One region of the Wukongibacter baidiensis genome, then DNA from elsewhere that is predicted to be linked to it. Evidence: riboswitches for the same ligand, from Rfam matches in the RefSeq annotation. Region 1 holds a riboswitch; each other region holds the start of a gene.
The links. A riboswitch is a leader RNA that binds a small molecule or an ion and turns the genes downstream of it on or off. The one in region 1 is predicted to bind S-adenosylmethionine.
Positions count from the first base shown of each region.

Region 1 (7,773 bases):
ATTTCATCTCCAAGCATCAATGCTGCTTGAATATCATGTGTTACGAAAAAAACTGTTCTATTATCAAGCTTCCATAGACCTATAAAATCATGAATCAAATTCATTTTCAGCTCAAAGTCAAGAGACTTAAATGGCTCGTCCATAAGTAATATATCTGAAGTATATGCAAAGGCCCTAGCAATCGCTACCCTTTGCTTCATTCCTCCACTTAAATTATCTGGATAATAGTTTTTGTATTCCCATAATCCAACCATTTCGAGATATTTTCTAATCTTTTCCTGTCTTTCTTCATAGGTCATTTTATCCTTTAATATAAAGTCAATATTCCCTTCTACGGTTTTCCATCTTAGCAGTCTTGGTTCTTGAAATAGGTAGCTGATAGTCTTACCTTCCAATCCCAATACTTCGCCTTCTTCCGGTTCAATCATTCCCGATAGAATATTAAGCAGGGTTGTTTTACCACAACCCGATGGCCCTAATATAGATATAACCTTGCTATCCTTTATATCCATATTAAAATCCTTTAGAACAATAAGGTCTCCAAAGCTTTTATGAAGATTTCTTATAATGTATCCCATAGATTTCACTTCCATTTTACTATTCTTTTTTCTACAGACCTTAGTAAATAATCAAACAGTGCGGATATTGATATTACTATAATCGTCCAAGCAAATATTCCAGATGTATTTAACGCAATCTTTTCTATCAAAAAACTGTCTCCGATCGATTTTGGTGCTTGACTCCAGGCTTCTGCAGCTATAATTACCTTTAGATTCAAGCCAAGAGCCGAAGAAGCTCCTGCCATTATGTAGGGCAATATAGATGGCAGATATAGCTCATATAAAATTCTCACTCTATTAACTTTATATGCTTTAGCCATTTCAATTAGCTTTAAATCTACATTTCGAACCCCTTCTACTACGTTTGCATATATAATTGGAAATGTTACAAGAAAGCTTATTAAAATCGGTGCTTCTGATCCTAACCATAGCAACACCAATAGGACTATAGCCGTTGTTGGTGTTGCCTTTTTTATAATGATCAATGGCTTAAGCAAATAATATATAGGCCTAAACATTCCTGCCATGATTCCCATAGTTGTTCCTAATAAGAATGCTATGGAGAAGCTTAACAGGCATCTTCTCACGGTATTAAATACTATTTGCCCAAAGGTCTCTCCCTTTATAATAATAATTAAGCTATTTATCGTTTCCTTTGGTGTGGGAAGAATAAGCTCGTATCCAATAAAGTAGGATGATACTTTCCAAATTATTATTAAAACCAGGACTGATAATAACGTATATAGCCTATCTTTGGAAATATAATTCATCTTTCGGAAGCTCTCCTCCTATAGATTCAGCTGAAAAATCCACAAGTACCTTTAAGAATTCTTCTATGGCAGATCTAGCTTCAGATGCCTCTACGTATTTTAAGTTACTTCCCGGGATCGCCTTCTGTGCAAGGGCTGCCTTTAATCCTATCTCTAACTCTTCCACATACTTTCCTGCCTCCGCAGGATTTTCATTTACCCACGATATACTTTCTTCATACTTAGCTAAGAAGTTCTCAACTACTTCTGGATACTTCTCTATAACTTCATTTTTAACTATCAATGAAGATTGCGGATAACTACTATTTCCTGTTATCTTCTCCCACTCTTTTTGCATGTCCAAGACAACTTTAACATCTTTGTTCTTCATAAGCACCGCTGAAAGCATAGGCTCAGGCACTACTGCTATATTAGCTTTTCCAGTAACCATAAATCCAGCTAATTCCTGTGGTCCAGCTAAGTACTTAATAGTAACATCCTTTTCTGGATCTAATCCATTCTTAGTTAATAAATATCTAAGTAATATATCTGGAGTTAATCCTCTACCAATAGTATATATTTCCTTACCCTTAAGTTCTTCCCATCCTTTTACTTCTTCACTACTAGCAATATATAAAACTCCCCATACAGTAGATGCCGCAAGCTTGTATGGTACACCTTTATTATGTAATTTTGCTGCTAAATTAGTAGGTACAACCGCAAAGTCTACTTCTCCTTTTATAATCTGTGCAGCCATCACATCCGGTGATTTTACTGCCTCATAGGAGACTTCTACTTTTTCTCCTAAAGAAGGCTTTTCCTTAAACATTTTTACTAAGCTTATTGCTAGGGGTCCTCCCGGTGAAGATACCTTTAAAGATACCGGTTCTACTGCCTTAGGCTCCTCTTTCTGCTCTTCCTCATTTTTATCAGATTCAATATTTACTTCAGGTTTTGATTCTTCCTGAGCTGGTTTTTGAGTACAGCCTGTAAACATTACTGTGAATAATGTTAAGGCTAAAATTAATGCCATTACTCTCTTCATTCTTATCCTCTCCTTTAACTAGGTTTAACCTAGATTATTCGTGGAAATTTTGAAATGGTGCAAGTAGTTTTGATTTCTAAGGCTTTCATTAAATTTGAAGGCATACCAAAACGGTACGTCAAGAATTTAATGGATGTCTTAGAATCAAAAGGACGTAGCAGAATTTTAAACTTTCTATGGATAGTCTAGGTTTAACTACACTATTTTAACATATAGTTCTAATTTTCTATATATCTATTCTGTAAAAAGTCTTTTATGAGGATTCTTAAGTCAAGAAATTATATTTGTCCATAAATTTAATAGATCAATCATTTCCTATCGCATTATATTATAAAAAGAGTACTAGACGGATTAATAGCCTATCTAGTACTCTTTAGGGAAAGAAAACGTATATTATAGAACGCATATAAAAGATTTATTGCGATTTCTATCTACTATAAAACTCATTTTTCCAACACTTCCATAATTCATTTGCTGCTTCTACTAGCCGGGGATCAAATTGACTTCCTTTATTGGACTCAATCTCTTCTCTACATATATTCCAAGGGATCCCCTTCCTATAGGATCTTTCGGAGGTCATTGCATCAATGGAATCACATATTGCGATAATTCTAGATCCTAAGGGGATGTCTTCTTCCTTCAATCCAGAGGGATATCCTTTGCCATCCCACCTTTCATGATGATGAAGAACGAGCTTCGAAATTTTTCTAAGCTTGTCTGAACGCTTAAGGATATTACTACCAATTTCGGGATGTCTTTTAATAGCCTTCCATTCACTACTAGTTAGTTTACCTTTTTTATTTAATATCTTATCAGGAATACCAATTTTCCCAATATCATGAAGATGGGCAGCTATATGTATAATCTCAAGTTCTTCTCCCTTAAGTCCAATCTCTTTAGCAAGCTGGTATGACATATCACCAACTCTCATAGAGTGTCCCCTAGTATATAAATCCTTTGCTTCTAATGCCCCTACTAGACATTCAATTATATCGTGATATAGTCCAAAATCATCCGATATATCTCCAAGACAATGAATCATATTAGCCTCCATTAAAAAAGCAATACGAGGTACAAAGTACGTATTCTAGAAAGGTCTATATTCGTACATTGTACCCTATGCATAAATATCATATTCTAAGTTTTGCTAGAAAATTGATATCTATATAGAACGCACTTATAAATCTACATTTTGATTTCTTGAATAGCCAACGTTTCAAGGCTTTTTAAGGAAGCAAAATGCAAAAGATTTATTGCGATTTCTATAAACCCAACTATATAGAGTTCATATAACAGAACTTAACTTATACATATCAAAATGCTCTATGTTTCTGAGAGTTTATGACGTTCATAAATTAATAGTTCTACTTGAGTCTCTATATTATTTTTTATCTATAAGACTTAAGCTTTTGCTAAGCTATCTCCTAGGTCCTTGCATTTTTCTACGCCATCATCGTCAGGAGTCAAGTGGATAATTAAACCTTCATCAACAATGTTTGCACCATAGCCCTTCATTCTCTCTTCCCAGTCTCTCATCCATTCACCATCACCCCAGTCATATGAACCGAAAAGAGCTACTTTTTTTCCGGTAAAATCTATATCCTTCAATGACTCAATGAATGGCTCCATAAGGCCTTCTTCTAAAACCTCTGCTCCCATAGAAGGGCAACCAAATGCTAAAAGTTCAGAGTTTACTACCATGTCTTTGTTTGCATCTTCAACTTTAACTACATCAACAGGATTTCCTACATCTTTTACTCCCTCAGAAATTGCATTAGCCATCATTTCAGTATTACCAGTACCACTCCAGTAGATTATAGTTACTTTTTTCATTGATATTGCCTCCTACATATATATTTTTTTGCTATATTATTTATAGCTTTATTACTTACAATAAATCAAATTGACACTAGAACTTTCTCTGGTTCATTAAACTCAAGCAACTTCCTTACTTTGTTTTTAGCTTCTATAAACTCATTAAGCCTTTTATCTGATAATCGTGGATCTCCATAAACTCTCCAGCCATTAACCTTAGTAAGCTTTAGTGATGGATGACCAATAAATCCTATAATGTCCTTTAGTGGATATCCTAGAAATACCCCTATCTCATGGGGAATATCTCCAGTAATCATCTTATCTATAATGATTTGCAAGTACTCATCTAAGCCATATTTTGAGGGATATCCCAAATTCTTTAGAAACCTCATATTTCTGTATTCTTGTAAACTTGTATCTAAACTTTTAGGATTATAAAACAATACCTTAATACTCCCACTTTTATTTTTAAACAATCTATATGTAACTCTTTTACATTTTCCCATATGTTTTTCTATGCTATCTATTTTTCTTAACAACTGTTTTTCATGTTTTGGAAAACTTAATAGTTCTGCCGGCTTAGAACCCATAAGTACAGGTCCTAGTATTTCAACAAGCCACCCAATGAAGTCATTATTTCTTTTATAGGCCAATATACAAGAATCAGAACACTTTGCCATAAGACTACCTCCTTTTCCAAATCAATTGATAACGATTATCATTATCACAGTTATATATTACCACATCTTTTTTCTCCTGTAAACAAATATTGTTAATTTTTTTTCACTCTATTTTTTGAGAGCTATATCTAAAAATCTAATTACATAAGGAAAATAGAATCGCCAAAAGTTCAAAGCACAAAGCCAACTAGATATGCTAATCTAATATACTTATAACTTTTTCTGACCCACCTTCCAAATATTTATTAAATAATTTGAATATTTATTATTGACATCTTGCTACAAAACTGATATTATAATATACAATTCAATATCAATACTTATCAAGAGAGACCGAGGGACTGGCCCTACGACGTCCGGCAACCTGAATTTTTATTCAAGGTGCTAAATCCAGCAGGTATTTGCCTGAAAGATAAGATGCTTAGAATTTAGACTTCTTGCAGATTATCTGCAGGAAGTTTTTTTAGTTAAAACATCTTTTCTAAGTTTTACAAAACTCAATATTTACACTTATCAAGAGAGACCGAGGGACTGGCCCTATGACGTCCGGCAACCTGAATTTTTATTCAAGGTGCTAAATCCAGCAGGTTTTTTACCTGAAAGATAAGATGCTTAGAATTTAAACTTCTTGCAGATTATCTGCAGGAAGTTTTTTTAGGTCATTTCTCGAAGAGAAACCTGACCAAAGCGAAGGGGTTCGATGCCCCTAGGTATTCAAAATAGAAATCAAAATAGGAGGAATTCAAATGTCAAAAAAACTAAACTTTGAAACTATTCAACTACACGGAGGGTATGAGCCTGATTCAAATACAAAGTCAAGGGCCGTACCAATTTACCAAACAACATCCTACGTATTTGATACACCTGAGGAGGCAGCAGATTTATTTGCATTGAAAAAGGCTGGAAATATCTATACCCGTATTACAAATCCAACTACAGATGTTCTTGAAAAAAGAATAGCTTTACTTGAGGGTGGAATAGGAGCAGTTGCAACCTCTTCTGGAATGGCTGCAATAAGTTATGCAATATTGAATATTGCATCATCTGGTGATGAAATAGTTGCTGCTTCTACCTTGTATGGAGGAACATATCAATTATTTGCAAATACCTTTAAGGATTTTGGTATAAAAGTAAACTTTATAAACCCAGATGATCCTTCAAATATCGAAAAAGCTATTAACGATAAAACTAAAGCAGTATATATTGAAACCATCGGGAACCCTGGAATAAATATATGTGATATTGAAAAAATCTCTGAGATAGCCCATGCAAATGATGTTCCTTTAATAGTCGATAATACCTTCGCAACTCCTTATTTATGCAAACCCTTTGAGTTTGGAGCAGATATCGTAGTATACTCAGCAACAAAATATATAGGCGGTAACGGAACCTCTATAGGTGGCTTGGTTATAGACTCCGGTAATTTCAATTGGGATAATGGCAAATTTCCAAAGCTTGTAGAGCCAGATAAAAGTTACAATGGAGTTTCCTATACTGAAGCATTTAAAGAAGCTGCATATATCGCTAGATTAAGAGTTGTTCTTCTAAGGGATTTAGGAGCTTGTATTTCTCCATTTAACTCATTCCTTCTTACTCTTGGTCTTGAAACTCTATCCCTAAGGGTAGAAAGACATATTGAAAATGCAAAAAAAATTGCTGAGTTTCTAAATGGGCATGAAAAAATTGACTGGGTTAACTATCCAGGCCTAGAAGATAACAAATATCATGAAATCTCTAAAAAATACCTTCCAAATGGAACAGGTGCCATTTTTACCTTTGGAGTAAAGGGAGGATACGAAGGAGGAAAGAAATTAATAAGCGCTCTAGAAATATTCTCTCATTTGGCCAATGTTGGTGATGCTAAATCCTTGATTATTCATCCTGCTTCCACTACTCATCAACAGCTTAGCGAAGAGCAGCAGAGGCAAAGTGGAGTTTCCCCCGAATTGATTAGGGTTTCAATAGGCATTGAAAATGCTGATGATTTAATAAATGATCTATCAAACGCACTTGAAAGAATATAAAATAAAGTCCTTAGTTTGGAGATTCAAGTAAAACTATTAATCTAACATGTTGTGAATAGAAGTCTGGTATTTCAACTGACTAAGGGATATGGATATTTCCTTTTAGTAATTTCAATGAATCAGTTTTCTCCTTTGAAGCATATAAAGAAACAGGTTCATTGCATGAACGAAAAGGAAATATCCATATCCCCGCCCGAGGAACTAGCTAAACGAGAAAGGAGAATTACTATGCCAATAGTTATACCTCAAAACCTTCCAGCCTTTGATGTATTGTCAAATGAAAATATCTTTGTTATGAACGAAAACCGTGCCATTCATCAAGATATCAGAGCATTAAAGATTGTTGTATTAAACTTAATGCCTACTAAAATAGAAACCGAGACTCAACTTCTCCGTCTACTAGGAAATGTTCCTCTGCAAATAGAGGTAGTATTCATCCATACCGAGTCCTATGAATCGAAGAATGTATCCAAGGATCATTTAAGTACCTTTTATAAGCATTTCAGTGATATTAAGGATCAAGAATTTGATGGCATGATAATAACTGGAGCTCCAGTTGAGCTCCTCCCCTTTGAAGAAGTTGCATATTGGAGTGAACTAAAGGAAATCATGGACTTTTCGATATCCAACGTTACATCTACCCTACATATTTGCTGGGGATCTCAGGCAGGTCTATATCACCATTACGGAGTTCCTAAGTATGTAGTTGATAAAAAGATTTCGGGAGTATTTCCTCATACTATCAATAACAATAAATTGAATCTCCTAAGAGGCTTTGATGATGTTTTCTATGTACCTCATTCACGATATACTGAAGTACGAAGAGAGGATATAGAAAAGGTTCCTGAGCTTGAAATTTTATCTGAGTCTAGCGATTCAGGAGTATATATTGTCGCTTCA
Region 1 covers NZ_CP138202.1:4,485,235-4,493,007, reverse strand. The annotation lists gene R9X47_RS20220 (ABC transporter ATP-binding protein) at 1-578, opposite strand, end outside; gene R9X47_RS20215 (ABC transporter permease) at 584-1,330, opposite strand; gene R9X47_RS20210 (ABC transporter substrate-binding protein) at 1,308-2,354, opposite strand; gene R9X47_RS20205 (HD-GYP domain-containing protein) at 2,782-3,396, opposite strand; gene R9X47_RS20200 (flavodoxin) at 3,756-4,187, opposite strand; gene R9X47_RS20195 (DUF3793 family protein) at 4,253-4,849, opposite strand; SAM riboswitch class I at 5,167-5,268, shown strand; SAM riboswitch class I at 5,357-5,459, shown strand; gene R9X47_RS20190 (O-acetylhomoserine aminocarboxypropyltransferase/cysteine synthase family protein) at 5,596-6,873, shown strand; gene metA (homoserine O-acetyltransferase MetA) at 7,102-7,773, shown strand, end outside.

Region 2 (7,773 bases), 210 kb from region 1:
TTTCAAAGGCATCTTCAAGATTTTTTCTTCTTTCTTCCTTAGTTAATTGGTTTTGAGTTATTGTATTTCTGCATCTTATAAGACTTCTATTGTCCACGTCAATATTCATCATTTTCCCTATATATTTACTGATAATACCCGCTTGATTAAAAGACCTTTCTCTCTGTCTAGCTTTATGCAAGGGCACTGGTATAATTATATCGAAATCATGGATATCACTTTCTATAAGTCTATCGTATATAATCTCAGCCACATGATAGGCAATATATCTTTTTTTATGATACTTTAAATCATAGATTGTTTTTTTTGCTGAATCATCGTATTCAATACAAGAAACGGCCTTTGTGTAATAATGGGAATTGTCTATACATTCGGGGCACCTATCTGCTAGATATAGCTCATCTAGAGGTTTTCCACACTTATCGCAGGTCTTTTCCCATATGAACTTTAATTTGTCCTTGCATTCATCACAAATCGAATACTCTTCTTCTCTCTCTATAGAAGAGTTACATATTATGCAGTAAATATTTCTGGGGTATATGAAGTTTAAAAAGGTATCGATGTATTCTTTTAGAATTTTAATGTATTCCATTAGAATCAACCTTCCTTGATGAAACTGGTCACAAAGCTTTCTGGACTGATGAATAAATAGTTGTTTTCTCGAGTTTGGAAATATGACACGTGGACAGGCCCCCAGACACACTGGAAAGAACGTATGTCAGATGGGCCAGTCCCCATGTCACATTTCAACCTCAAAGCTTATTTCTTACTCAAAAGTATAAAAGAATGATCTTATAACTTAGAACTATCAAAGTACTTTAGTCACTTTTTCTTTACCAATCGATAAGCTTCTCATCCTTTATTCTCTTGAGTCTAAATTTTAGCCCTGAGTTTCTATTTGAATTCCTTTCGTTTTTAATCATCATATATAGATATTTCTCCATACCCACTAGAACAACTAATTCCTTGGCACGGGTAACTGCTGTGTAAAGCAGATTTCTATTCAGTAGCATTGGAGGACCCCAACAAATCGGCATAACGACTACGGGGAACTCACTACCTTGACTCTTATGGATAGTTATGGAGTAGGCAAGTACTATTTCATCCAAGCCTGCAAAATCGTATTCCACATTTTTTTCATCATCGAAACAAACCGATATAGTCTTCGCTTCGTCATCTATAAAGGTCACATATCCTATGTCTCCATTGAATACTCCTTCTCCTTTTCTTAATCCATCTTCACTCTTCCACTTTATATTATAGTTATTTTTTATCTGCATTACCTTGTCTCCGACTCTAAACAACCTGTCTCCTATCTTTTTTTCTCTCTTTGAGTTGCACTCTGGATTAAGTATGTTCTGAAGCTCGTTATTCATATTATTTGTTCCAATCCTGCTATTTTTCATCGGGGTTAGTACCTGAATATCTCTTCGTGGGTCATAGTCGTTGAATTTCGGTAATCTTTTTACACATAACTCCTTTATGGTATGGAGTATATCGTCTTGGTTTCTCTTCGGCAAAAAGAAAAAATCCTTATCCTTTACATTAAGCTTTGGTTTCTCTCCCTTATTTATCATATGGGCATTCACAACTATCATACTTTCCTTGGCTTGTCTAAATATCTCCGTCAACCTTACTACCTTGACTATTCCACTTTCTATTATGTCATGGAGTACATTTCCAGGACCAACCGACGGAAGCTGATCCACATCACCAACTAGGACTACTCTAGTATCTGGAGGGATGGCCTTGAGCAAATGATACATTAAAAGTATATCAACCATTGAAACCTCATCAACAATAATCACGTCAAAGCTCAGTGGCTCCTCACCATTCTTCATAAAGCCCATTCCACCGCCATCATCGGAGTAGGAATATTCCAAAAGCCTATGGATGGTTTTAGCTTCTCTCCCGGTAGTCTCAGTAAGTCTTTTAGCTGCTCTGCCCGTCGGGGCTGCCAGTCCTATCTTTAGGTTTTGGCCTTCAAATAGCTTTATGACACTGTTTACAGTAGTTGTTTTTCCCGTTCCCGGTCCACCAGTTATTACAGTAACTCCATTTGAGAACGCCTCTTTAACTGCATCCCTTTGATTCGCTGCTAAAGCAATGTCTCCATCCTTTTCAATATTTCTTATTTCTTCTTCTAAGTCTATATTTGGATTTTCAAAGCTTGTCCCTGCTAACTCTATTAGCTTTTTACATGCTCCCGTCTCCGCATAAAAAAATGCCATTGGAAATACGGCTATCTTATCATCAACGTTTTCTTGATGAATCTCTCCATTTATAGTTAAAGTGATAATTCCATCCTCTATCATACTAGCGTCTAAACCCAAAATTTCGCAGGTTCTATCGATTAACGCTTCCTTAACGCCATAAGTATGACCCTCAAGATTATACTGAGTCAAGGCATACTTTATACCGCACATAATCCTATAGGGTGATTTTGGATCAATCCCCATCCTTTTAGCAATTGTATCGGCCATTTTAAAACCTATTCCAGAAATATCATCGGCTAATCTATAGGGGTTTTCCCTTAGGTTTTCTATGGTTTTATCTCCATATTTCTTAAATATCTTAACTGCATAGGCTGTTGATACACCGAACTGTCCTAAAAAAACCATAACTTCCTTAATCTCTCTCTGCTCCTCAAAGGCTTCAGCAATATCCTTAGCCTTCTTATCGCCTATACCATTTACTTCGGTCAGCCTATCAGGATGATATTGAATAATATCTAATGCATCTTTCCCAAACCTTTCTACTATACGCTCGGCCATCTTTTCCCCAATTCCCTTGAGCAAACCCGATGAAAGATAGCTTTTAATTCCCTCTAGAGTTTCCGGTGGAATTTGCTTGCTATTTACTACCTGCAATTGTTCACCATATATAGGATGAACTGTAATACTTCCGCTAAAAGACATAGTCTCGCCAACATTTATAATAGGTATATATCCTACCACTACTACATCTTCTTTCCCTGTATCTATACTAGCTACTACATAGCCATTATCTTCATTTCTAAATATAATTTCCTTCACAACACCGTTAATTTCCATAGACATAAAATCACCACATAATATTAGATAGTATTTTGCTCTTACTCCCTATTATAACATAATTAGGAATTCGAACTATCAAGGTTGCATTTTTTACATTTTTTTCTTGTTTTAGCATATTTATATATGTTTTTTTATTTTTGAAATTGGAATAATAATACTTGAAACAAGTTAAGGGATGAATATTTATTTAAATATCCCTAAAAAGGAGAGATAAGTTATGGATAGAGTAGCTCTTGTACTAGTAATAATAGGAGCTCTTAACTGGCTATTAGTGGGTCTCTTTGGTTATGACCTAGTAGCCGCATTATTAGGAGGTTCCGGAGCTATATCAGCAGGTCAAGCATCAGGAATAAGTCGAATTGTATATGGTGTTGTTGGTATAGCAGGCGCATATGCAATAAGCTTCCTCTTTAAAAACAGGGAAGTAAGAGACTAATATTTAGCTTAAAAGTATCAATCAAAACATAGTGTCATAATTTTAGATAATCAATTTGATATTGTCAAGCAATAAGAAAGACGGCATCCTTGCCGTCTTTCTTAATCTTTAGGCTCTTAACAAAGGGCCGATTATTATTCTCCAAGTCCTTCTTTTCTAAGTATTTCAGCTTTATCAGTCTTTTCCCATGGTAAATCTATGTCTGTTCTTCCAAAGTGTCCATATGCAGCTGTTTGTCTATATATAGGTCTTCTTAAATCTAAATCCTTTATAATAGCAGCTGGTCTTAAATCAAAGTGCTTCTTAACAAGCTCAACTAATTTTTCTTCAGATACCTTTCCAGTTCCGAAAGTTTCAACTAATATAGAAACTGGCTGAGCAACACCGATAGCGTAAGCAAGCTCTAATTCACATTTATCAGCAAGACCTGCAGCAACAATATTTTTTGCAACGTATCTTGCAGCATAAGCAGCTGATCTATCAACCTTAGTTGGATCTTTTCCTGAGAAAGCTCCACCACCGTGTCTAGAGTATCCTCCGTAAGTATCAACAATAATCTTTCTTCCTGTTAATCCTGCATCACCTTGAGGTCCACCTATAACAAATCTACCAGTAGGATTGATTAAGTATCTTGTGTTTTCATCTAATAATTCATGTGGTACTATTTTATTTACTACATTTTCGATCAAGTCTTTTTCTATTTGCTCACGACTAACCTCTGGTCCATGTTGAGTAGATATAACGATAGTATCAACTCTAACAGGCTTATTGTCCTGATATTCTACTGTAACCTGAGTTTTACCATCTGGACGAAGATACTTTAAAGTTCCATTTTTTCTTACTTCTGAAAGTCTTCTAGCAAGCTTATGGGAAAGAGCGATTGGTAGAGGCATTAATTCTGGAGTTTCATTACAAGCAAAACCAAACATAATCCCTTGGTCTCCAGCACCGATAGCTTCAATCTCATCATTCATTTCACCAGCTTTGCTCTCTAATGCTTCATCTACTCCCATAGCTATATCAGGAGACTGCTCATCTATAGAAGTAAGTACTGCACAAGTATCAGAGTCAAATCCATATTTAGCTCTAGTGTATCCAATCTCTTCAATAGTTTTTCTTACGATCTTTGGTATATCTACATAACAAGTAGTAGAAATTTCACCAGCCACTAATACTAATCCTGTTGTAACAGAAGTTTCGCATGCTACACGGGCATTAGGGTCCTTTGCAAATATAGCATCTAGGATTGAATCTGAAACTTGGTCACAAATCTTATCTGGATGCCCTTCTGTAACAGATTCTGATGTAAATAATCTTTTCAATTCCTTTTCCTCCTTGTGTATAGAGTTCTTAGTAAAACTCAATTTATACACACACAAATACTCAGCATTTTTAGGAGTTTTTAGGATGTATAAATCAATAGCTTTACTTGAATCTCTGTTTAATTCATATTAAAATAATTTTTTGTTGTTATTTGAATATTTTTATCAAGATAATATTACTTTTTTAGTATGCCCTCAATTAATCATTTTACATATAATGGGCACTAAAAAACCTCTTCCGCAAGAAGAGGTTTTAATCACAGATTCCTCATCTTCCAGAATATCATATTCCGTAGGACTTAGCACCGTATACATTGTACCGGTTGCTGGACTTCATAGGGCCTATTCCCTCCGTCGCTCTTGATAAGGTGAAGCAAGTTATTCAATTTGACATAAAAATAGTACCATATATATATATTCTAGTCAACATATTTCTACAAAAATATTTTTATATTACTATTTTTTTTGTTATTTGAGCAAATTGCATAATTACCATCTAAAAAAATTTTCTACTATATATAGTCTTAAACTCCCTAGAGCTTTACCTCATTTATTATGCAATTCTGCCAAGTTAGAATTATGCAGTTTCCTCACTTAAGTACTATCTATTCAAAACCTACAGGCTTAAACTTACTCATCTACATATTTCTAGCTGCAAAATAGCTTAAAAATGTTATTATAGATGCCGCTATAGTATTCCCCATGAGTATTGCAAAAAATGCATGCTTGATTCTAAGATTAAATAAAGCTGCAGCTACAGACCCAGTCCAGACACCAGTTGATGGTAACGGTATGGCAACAAAAAGAACTAATCCAAATATACTATATTTCTTTATGTTTCTAGCCTTTCTCTCTACTCTTTTGATAAGCCATTTTTCAAATTTCTCTATCATCAAAATGTTTCTCAAACTAGCGAAAAAAGGTTTTAAAAAGAATAGCAAAAAAGGTACAGGAATCATACTACCTCCTATGCATAATAAAGCTGCATGTAAAGGATTCATCCCCCTCGATATAGCATAGGGAATGGCCCCCCTTAATTCTATTATTGGAAGACTGGAAATCACTAGTATTTTCAATTCTCCCGACAGAAAATCCCATAGGTTCACCTTTTATCACCCACTATATATAGACCTGTGTTTGTATAATTGACATTTTATACAAAGTTATTACATTAAATAGTGCACTTTTTTATCTGTTCGATTTATAACTTCTATATAGTTAACATATAACCCCTAAAGATAAGACCTTCCAACATCTATAGAATATCATAACGAGTAGATCTGTGCTACTTTATATAGTTTAAATTCCCATCTCAAGAAATACATATTGTAACACATATTTAATTATTTTTTAATTATGTTAAGCTTTGTTATTAAAGTATAATTATTGTATGGAAAACTAATAGAAGCTTTGCTGATAACAATAAACAATTAGCTATCAAAATAACATGTACAATATTATTTCTTATTCTCACAAAATAAGTTTTATGACTAAATTTTTATACATTACATAAATGAGGGATTAGATTGAGAAAAATTTTAGGCTGCATTAAGAAGGCCGTTATAGACTTTGATATGATTCAGGATGGAGATGTTATAGGTGTTGGAGTTTCTGGAGGGAAGGATAGTGTTGCACTCTTATATGCCCTTAAGCTTTTCCAGAACTTTTCACCGGTGAAGTATGATCTCAAAGCCCTTACATTAACACTTGGCTTTGAAAATTTTGATCTAACTCCTATTAAAAAGATGTGTGATGAACTAAATATAGAATACATAATAAAACCTACAGAAATCGGAAGGATAGTATTCGAAGAGAGAAAGGAGAAAAATCCCTGTTCTCTGTGCTCTAGATTTAAAAGGGCTGCCCTTCATAGCCTTTGTAAGGAAAATTCAGTAACTAAATTGGCCCTTGGTCATCATATGGATGATGCAATTGAGACTTTGTTTCTAAGTATGTTTTATGAGGGTAGAATTCACACATTTAACCCCGTGACCTATCTTAGTAGGAAGGATCTTACAATGATAAGACCTCTGATTTATGCTGAAGAAAAAGAAATAATAAAGGCAGTCAGAAGACATAATCTACCTGAAGTAAAGAGTCTCTGCCCTGCTGATGGCAATACCAAAAGGGAATACATGAAGCAATCCCTTATGAAATTTTATAAAGATATACCCCATGCAAAGCAAAATCTATTGAACGCATTAAAGAACAAAAAACAGTTAAATATCTGGGAAATAAAGGAGGATAAATAAGTTGAACTTGAAAAAGAGCCTTATTAAACTATTGACTACAGCTTTGATTTTTAATACCGTTATTACCTTTTCCTTTGCTGACTTTGTTGAGATCCATGAAGAAAGATCCTCAGAAAATATATCTAGGGGTGTAGTTTACGAAAAAATATCAAGGTTTACCAATAGAGGTTGGTTAAATATGAATATCCTCAGAATTGACCTTGATGATAAATATACTTCTTTAGATGTAATAACAAGTGAAACTGGAATGTCAGGCAGAGATGCTTTAACGGGTCTTGCTTCTAAGAATAAATCTGCTAGTAGGATTATAGGAGCTGTTAATGGAGATTTTTACGATACAAAAGAGTTTTCAACAATTGGCCCCATAGTTAGGGATGGCGACCTTGTTACATCATCCAAAAACAGTCCTGACTTTGCTACCTTTAATATAGATAATGATGGCAAAGCCTTTATAGATTATTGGGCTGGAAATACTCAAAAACTTATGAATTTAGATAATGATTACATATTAGATATTAACCATAAGAATAAATCTTATGTTAATAACGGTGTTATTCTCTTAGATAAATCATGGGGAAAACTTTCCTTTGGTAAAGAGAAACATGAAAACATAGTAGAGCTGATTATTATTAAAGATAAGATAAAGGAAATTCGAGATAATCTTGAGGCCATAGAGATTCCTGAAGATGGATATATTATAGCCGCTG
Region 2 covers NZ_CP138202.1:4,275,111-4,282,883, reverse strand. The annotation lists gene R9X47_RS19265 (ComF family protein) at 1-592, opposite strand, end outside; gene recD2 (SF1B family DNA helicase RecD2) at 834-3,059, opposite strand; gene R9X47_RS19255 (DUF378 domain-containing protein) at 3,274-3,492, shown strand; gene metK (methionine adenosyltransferase) at 3,627-4,814, opposite strand; SAM riboswitch class I at 5,080-5,184, opposite strand; gene R9X47_RS19245 (COG2426 family protein) at 5,453-5,920, opposite strand; gene R9X47_RS19240 (tRNA 2-thiocytidine biosynthesis TtcA family protein) at 6,341-7,066, shown strand; gene R9X47_RS19235 (phosphodiester glycosidase family protein) at 7,068-7,773, shown strand, end outside.
Region 2: linked by a shared signal. The riboswitch ahead of metK (methionine adenosyltransferase) and the one ahead of R9X47_RS20190 (O-acetylhomoserine aminocarboxypropyltransferase/cysteine synthase family protein) in region 1 are both predicted to bind S-adenosylmethionine.

Region 3 (7,773 bases), 850 kb from region 1:
CTTACTATAATATCTAATCCTTTTATCTACTTCATTACCTAAGGTTACAGCCATAATAGCACATTTTTCTGAATTCTGTAAATGCTTATATATATCTTTTCCTTCTATTTTGAACTTTGAATTTTTAAAGTAGATATTTCCTTCTTCTCTTTTGATTTCATAGATATTATACACAAAGTTGGTCCTTGCTATTTCTGATATTTCCTCTAAACATTCATCTATAATACCATCGGTAATCTCATCGGCTTCTTTCTTGCCATATCCAAGGTAACGTAAGACCTCATTTTTATCAATTACTAAGTCTATATCCTTTTTATTAATCATGTTGTATTCAAGATGCCTTGTCATCAGTCAATACTCCTCTTATATTAGTGATGCTTTCAATAATCCTTCTTGTTGTTTTCGGCCTGTTCATTGTATAAACATGGATTCCGTCTATTCCCCAAGATAGAAGATCAATAATCTGCTCTATTGCGTAGGCGATTCCAGCTTCTTTTAGGGCTTCTGGTTTATGCTCGTATTTTTCTAATATACGAAGGAACTTTTTAGGCAAGCTGCATCCTGATAGTGAAACAATTCTTTCAACTTGCTTTTTACCTAGTACCGGTAATATCCCTGCTATTATAGGTACATTTATGCCTAGTTTGTCGGTTTTCTCTTTAAAACTATAGAAGGTTTCATTATCGAAAAATAACTGAGTTACTAGAAAGTCTACTCCTGCATCTACCTTTTCCTTTAAGTACAGTAGGTCCTTATCTAGACTTTCACATTCTAAGTGCTTCTCTGGATAGCATGCTGCACCTATACAAAAATCATCGTTTTTCTTAATGTGTGCAATCAAATCCTTTGCATATTTATAATGATCAGGACCTATATAGTCAGGTCCAGCTCCGTCTGGATAATCTCCTCTAAGTGCAAGTATATTTCTAACACCCTTGGCTTTAAGGGAATTCAATGTTTCTTCAACCTCGTTCTTAGTAGATGTTAGGCATGTAAGATGGGCTAAAGCCGATAGGTCATATTTATTTTTAATAAAGGAAGCTATATCTACAGTAGTATCCTTTGTACTTCCTCCTGCACCATAGGTTACACTAATAAAGTCAGGTTTCATATCATTTAAAGCATCTATTGTATTGTATATAGTTTCTACAGGATATTCTCTCTTAGGTGGAAAAATTTCAAATGAAATTAATGGACTTTTATTTTTAAATTTATCTCTAATTAACATAGTCATCCCTCCAGTTTTAATTAATATTTATGGTTTAACTAACTCTATCTTTCCCCATGCACCCATCTTGTCTTCTATAATTATTAAAATACCTTCAATGCCTTCGATGGCCTTTCCGTATTCTATTCCTTTATTTATGTCATCTGGGTCCTTTATGATATTTCCTATAGCCGTTGCAGTTGCATCTGCCAATAGGGTATCCTTTGATAAAACAACCACCGCATCGGCCTTTCCAAAGCTTATGGAATGTCCAATCGTACCTGCCGAGGTACATATTCCAAGGGGCGTATCTTCTGGAGATATTGATAATGCAATCTTCTCTGAAAATGGAGAATTACCAGCGTAAATTAGTATTTTTCTTCTCTTATTTGTTTTTATAAATATATCTCCACCATTTTCGATTATTATTTCATCTGTGTAATTCAATAGGTCGAGGCCCACGTATTGTGATACAGCACCTGCAACGGCAGCCATTGGGCCTACATTAGCATGGTTCGCTGCTTCAGCCATATGTTTTACTATTTCATCAGCATCCTTTGAAACTTCTAAGGGTACTAAACTTTTATAGAACTCAGTATCATTATCACCGTAGTCCTTAATGGCTGTTCTATACTTTTCAAGATATTGTTTTGCTTCCTTCACAAGGTTAGTTTTGGCGGATATGTGTAGATCCGATTCCTTATCAATTACTGTGAAATTTATGAAATTGTCTGCCTTCATGTATTCTCTATAAAATCTTTCTTCGTACATTTAATCACCATCCCCAAATAACCTCTGTCTTATATCATCACGCCTACTTAAACGATGCTTGCTATGGCCCTAACTGGACATGCTTTTATACATAGTTTACAGTCAAGACATCTATCCTTATGGAATTCTATCTTCCAGTCGTCGCTCATTGTAAGGGCTCCTACTTCACAGATCGATGTACATGCTCCACAGTTAACACATTTATCTTCATCTATAGTTATTGCGGTTTTTATTACTTTAACCTTTACACCTACAATTTTTAGATATTCTATACTTAGATCGATTTTTTCTTCTAATCCCTCTACTTCAAGGAATAAGGACCCCTCAATATTGTAATCTATCGACGCTCGTAGGATATTTATTTTTAAATCATAGTTTTTTATAAGGGTGTATGTAATAGGTTCACCCGTTAAATTTGTTGGGAATGATAATAGTAATAATTTTTTCATATCCTACGCCTCCTCTTCTTCTACTATTTCAAGGGAATTCACTTTATTATTTAATGGTAATGGCTGCACCGGTTCTTGTATTTGGAAATCACCCTTCCTAATCCAATCCTTCAGCTCATCGGCAATCTTACGGGCCTTATGAAGACTTGATAGCGGTGCCGTTTTGATTTCTTTACCATCAACAGTTACTTTGCCGCTTCTAAGCTCTGCATAGCTTACTCTACCTAGACTCGGCTTGCTTCTTCTTGGGACACTATAATCAATTATATTTGTATGAAGATCTTTGTCTTCAACGGATACATACTTCATCATTTCTTCATCAAGTATTGGAATAGGAATACCTATACCTACAAATATTGATGTACCATAATTTTCGAAAACTGCCGGTCTAATGTATTCCGTGCTCATATTCTTAAGATCCCCTATTACGGCTAATGTTCCAGCTCCACCTAGTGGCACTCCATTCTCGTCTCTATTACATGCGGAGTTAAATTGTGTACCCTGCCATGATATATATCCAACGGTTCCACCTAGAAATATTCTTGTGCCTATACCGATAGTTCTATATAGCGGGTCATTGAAAAGAGGGCTTAGTTGACCTGCCGTTGAGTATGTTATATTTCCTTGATCGGGCTGTAATATTCCCATGTAGGTATATATCCTTCTATCAGAAGTATTAATAGCTGCATTATAATTTTGATAACAGTTTCTTGGGTTAAATAAGTATGCCTCGTTGATGGATTCCTTAGTGATATATGTTTCTACTTCCTTACATGGATAGCAATCTGTACCACGGGCCGTTGCCATTAGATGAACTTTCTTTCCATCTATTAGATCACAGATAACATGGGCTCCGCCATACTCCATTCCTTTATCTTCCGATTCTTCAGTTGCTCCTATATATACATCAACAGCTGCAAGTCCTGAGTACGCAGGTACTCCATTTAAATGTACCTTTGACATTTTTATTGGCGGATCTGAGTGCCCAAAGTTAAGAAAAGCTCCCGAAGAACACATAGGTCCGAAGGTTGCTGTAGTAACAACATCCACATATTTTGTAGCCTCTTCTATCCCCTTTTCCTTAACAATATCGATTACCTCTTCAGCAGTAACTACCACAGCTGTACCATTTCTTATCTTTTCGTTAATCTCCTCATAGGATTTTTTCACTGCCACATTAATTCCCCCTTAGATAATTATTGATTATTTGTTTTCTAATTTTCTAAATATTTAAAAAAGCCTTTTCTGACAGAGAAAAGGCTTTTAATCACAGCATTCTCATCTGTCGGTATCACTACCGCTGGATTTAGCACCTTTGTACACGGAGTACAGGTTGCCGGATTTCATAGGGCCAGTTCCCTCCATCACTCTTGATAAGAAGAATATTTAGTTTTGATATATATAATACGATAAACATCTTACTTTCTGGAGATTTGACAGCCAGCGTTTTTGGGGATGTTAAATCTTCGGAATGTAATAGATTTTTCGTAACTTATATATAAAATATTAAAAGCCTTTTCCAACAGTGGAAAAGGCTTAATAAACTCAGCGTTCTCATCTGTCGGTATCACTACCGCTGGAATTAGCACCATTGTACATATAGTACCGGTTGCCGGACATCATAGGGCCAGATCCCTCCGTCACTCTTGATAAGAGATTAATTATTCACTTTTATGATTGATTATAAGTATACTGTCCTTAATAACAATTGTCAACACTTTTTTCAAAATTTTTTCTCAACTTTCAAGGTAGATAATACAAGGCAATATCATTGGCAATTACAACCTAATAAAACCATATATATATTCCTTGACACATAATAACGTGTATGATATTATGTTTATATTCCACGGAATATAAATCCGCGATATAGTAAACAATATGAAATCATAGGCTATAGCATGATAAATAATGAAAGCAGAGAGAAATATAGTAAAGTATTAGAATTCAGTAACTCTAATATTTCTTTAGAATGCTAAATTTATATGATATTCAGAAGTGTTTTTTAAGATAATCTTTTAAAATTTTATATGAAAGAGGCGATAAAATGAAAGTACATTTAATTTATTTTAGTCCCGGCGGTACAACAAAAAAGACAGTACAAAACATTGCAAAGGGCATGAAGGATCTTGAAATCATAGAGCATGATATGCTAAGAAAAGAAAACAGAGAAAAAACATATAACTTCTCAAAAGACGACCTTGTGATACTTGGAATGCCGACAGCATCTAAACTATTTGGTCTACCAGCTGAAATCATTGGTACCTTAAATGGAAATGGTACTCCATTTGTTGGAACTGTTACCTGTGGTAATGGTTATTATGGAAAGGCTCTCATTGTAATGAAAAAGGCAATGGAAGAAAGAGGCTTTAAAATGGTAGCCGGTGGAGGATTTATCGGTCAACACACTTTTGCATCAAATGTCGCAACAGGTAGACCCGATGCAAAGGACGAAAGAATACAGGTTAAGTTTGGGGAAGACATCTATAAGAAAGTAGTAATTCTAAAGGATCTTAGTTTTAATAGAAAACTAAAAATAGACTGGCCAGATGAAGGTGCATTTTCAACTATTAAATGCGCTCTAATTTCAGCCCTACCAGGATTAGGAGTGAAACTTCCAAACTCATGGAAAGAGCTATCTGTGTCTGATTCATGTATTAAATGCGGCAAATGTGTAAAGCACTGTCCTACGGAAGCAATTACATTAAAGGGGAATATAGAATTTGATATAAATAAGTGTATTGGTTGTTATGGCTGTGCTAACGCATGTCCTAAAAAGGCAATAAAGTCTGCGAGTCCAGCATTGATTAAATCCGTAGACAATGTAGTTAAATATAGAGATAAAAGAAAAGAGCCTGATGCATTTCTTTAGAAGCTAAGTAAGTAATTGAAGAAATTGCATAATAAATATGGTATAGCTCTGTGGAATTTAAGACTATATATAGTAGTAAGTTTTTTAGGATTGTAATTATGCAATTTGCTCTATTAATAATTTTTGTGAGGTGTATATAATGGATGGGGTTAAATTATTTAATAATGCGATGAGTAAGAATCTAATAGAAAATAGAAGATTCTTATCAGGTAGAACAAATTATTTACCGTCGTATGCAAAGGCTGTTGTAAAACTAAAAAAGCAAGAGAAAATAAGGGCAGAAATATTGGCGAGTGATGATGTTACTGTTCCTCCTATATTGATTATTAGCGTTACTAATGATTGTAACTTATCCTGTGCTAGCTGCTATGCTTGTGCTCAAAACAGAGTTAAAGACGATGAGATGACTATTGATGATATAGATAATATAGTCAAAGAAGGTATTGATTTAGGAGTAAGTATTATTATGATAGCTGGTGGAGAGCCCCTCGTAAAAAAGAATATCCTAGATATTCCTAAAAAGTACAGTGATACTCTATTTGTTATGTTTTCAAATGGATTATTAATAGATGATAAGGTAACAAGGCAACTAAAAGACATTAAGAACTTGATAATAGCATTTAGCTTAGAAGGTGACGAAGAATCTACCGATGAGAGACGTGGAAACGGTGTGTATAGAAATGTTATGTCGGTTATGCAGAAACTTGATGACAGTAAAATTATATTCGGAACATCGATAACCTTAACAAGTAAAAACTATGATTTAGTTATTAACGATTCTTATTTGTCTAATTTAGAAAAAATGGGCTGTAGAGCAGTATTTTTAATAGAATATGTACCTTGCAATGGTGATAAAGGTTTATGTTTGACCGAGAAACAAAAAGAAGATCTAATTATGCAAATAAGTACACTCAGTAAGAATTATTCTATGTTGGCTATCCCCTTACCTGGAGACGAGGAAGCTTTTGGTGGTTGTTTAGCAGCAGGTAGAGGTTTCTTGCATATAAGTAGTACTGGTAATGTAGAAGCGTGCCCTTTTGCTCCAATTTCTGATGTTAATTTGAAAGAAAAATCTTTAATAGATGCTTTAAAATCTAATATGCTAAAAAAGATAAGAGATAACCATCATTTGTTGCAGGAATCACAAGGTGGATGTGCTTTATATGAAAATAAAGAATGGATTGATGAGTTAATTTCTTAACTTAAAGCAATTTCTATGGACTAAAAAGTATTGCTATTTTCAAAGCTTATAAAAATATCACAATTTCTTTTCACCAGATTGTATTTTTATTAAAACCCTTGATACCTACTTGAATATAAATACTAAAATTTGCTAGAATGATTATATTGAATCTGAATTGTTCATAAAAAATTCGGGTTGAATTTTATCAAAGGTTACTTTTCTACTAACTATAGTATTTATTGTGTTATATTTTACAACATTTAATATCCGAAAGGTGAAAAGTAGGTGATTATATCAATAAAATAACTTGTAGCATTGTAGAGATTTCAAGGAAAATGAGCTGTCATAACCATTCGTATGCTCAGATAGTGATTCCTCTTGAGTCCTATGTCTATATACAAACAGATTATGGAAATTTTCAAATCGACGATAAGTCTCTAGGTTTTATACCACCTAATTGTTATCATCAATATAGGAGCGAATCTGGAAAAAAATCATTAGTAATTAATATTCCTAATAGCATGATTAAAAAGACAGATATGGAAAAACTGAAATCAAGTAGCAAGACTTTGATTGATAACAGAATTTCATTATTGATTAGTCTAATTACTCAGGAAATTGAGGAAAATCCAGATTCTGAATCAGTTAAGTATTTATTTTTCTATTTATACGATAAGATTATTGAAAGAAAAAAATCCAAGTCAATAGATTATATCAATAAACACTATAACGAGAGTATAAGTGTATCTCATTTAGCAGCACTAGAGCATTATAATGTTAATTACTATACTGAATGGTTTAAAAAGCAAACAGGAATGACGCCGAGAGACTATATTCAAAGATTAAGGATCGAAAAGGCTAAAGAGCTTTTATTAACAACAAAGTATAGTATTAGTGAAATATCTAATCAAGTAGGTTATGATCACAGTTCGTCATTCTGTAGGATATTTAAGCTATTAGAAAATATGAATCCCACTGAGTATAGAAAGTTGAATTCCTAGTATCTTTATCCCTAAGAAGTATATTGTAATAAGCTATTATTTAGACTCTTCTTGACCAGATAAAAGAGCTATCCAAACTGAGATTCTGCTAATAATCATCTGAAATACTGTATAGAGAAATAAGCCTTCAAACTATATAATTATTTAAGAATTTAGGAATTCATAAATAATTATTCGGAGGTATCAATATGATCAGTATGGAAAGGAAAAGTCATAGAGAAGCACTATTTACAATAGCATTCTTATCTCTTACAGGTCTTTTTATAGGTTATTTGAGTTTTAGTATGGAT
Region 3 covers NZ_CP138202.1:5,334,882-5,342,654, reverse strand. The annotation lists gene R9X47_RS24075 (vitamin B12 dependent-methionine synthase activation domain-containing protein) at 1-348, opposite strand, end outside; gene metF (methylenetetrahydrofolate reductase [NAD(P)H]) at 332-1,228, opposite strand; gene R9X47_RS24065 (UPF0280 family protein) at 1,256-1,978, opposite strand; gene R9X47_RS24060 (NIL domain-containing protein) at 2,026-2,427, opposite strand; gene R9X47_RS24055 (homocysteine biosynthesis protein) at 2,431-3,603, opposite strand; SAM riboswitch class I at 3,703-3,807, opposite strand; SAM riboswitch class I at 3,979-4,083, opposite strand; gene R9X47_RS24050 (EFR1 family ferrodoxin) at 4,475-5,299, shown strand; gene R9X47_RS24045 (radical SAM protein) at 5,439-6,500, shown strand; gene R9X47_RS24040 (AraC family transcriptional regulator) at 6,818-7,483, shown strand; gene R9X47_RS24035 (CD0519/CD1768 family membrane protein) at 7,681-7,773, shown strand, end outside.
Region 3: linked by a shared signal. The riboswitch ahead of R9X47_RS24055 (homocysteine biosynthesis protein) and the one ahead of R9X47_RS20190 (O-acetylhomoserine aminocarboxypropyltransferase/cysteine synthase family protein) in region 1 are both predicted to bind S-adenosylmethionine.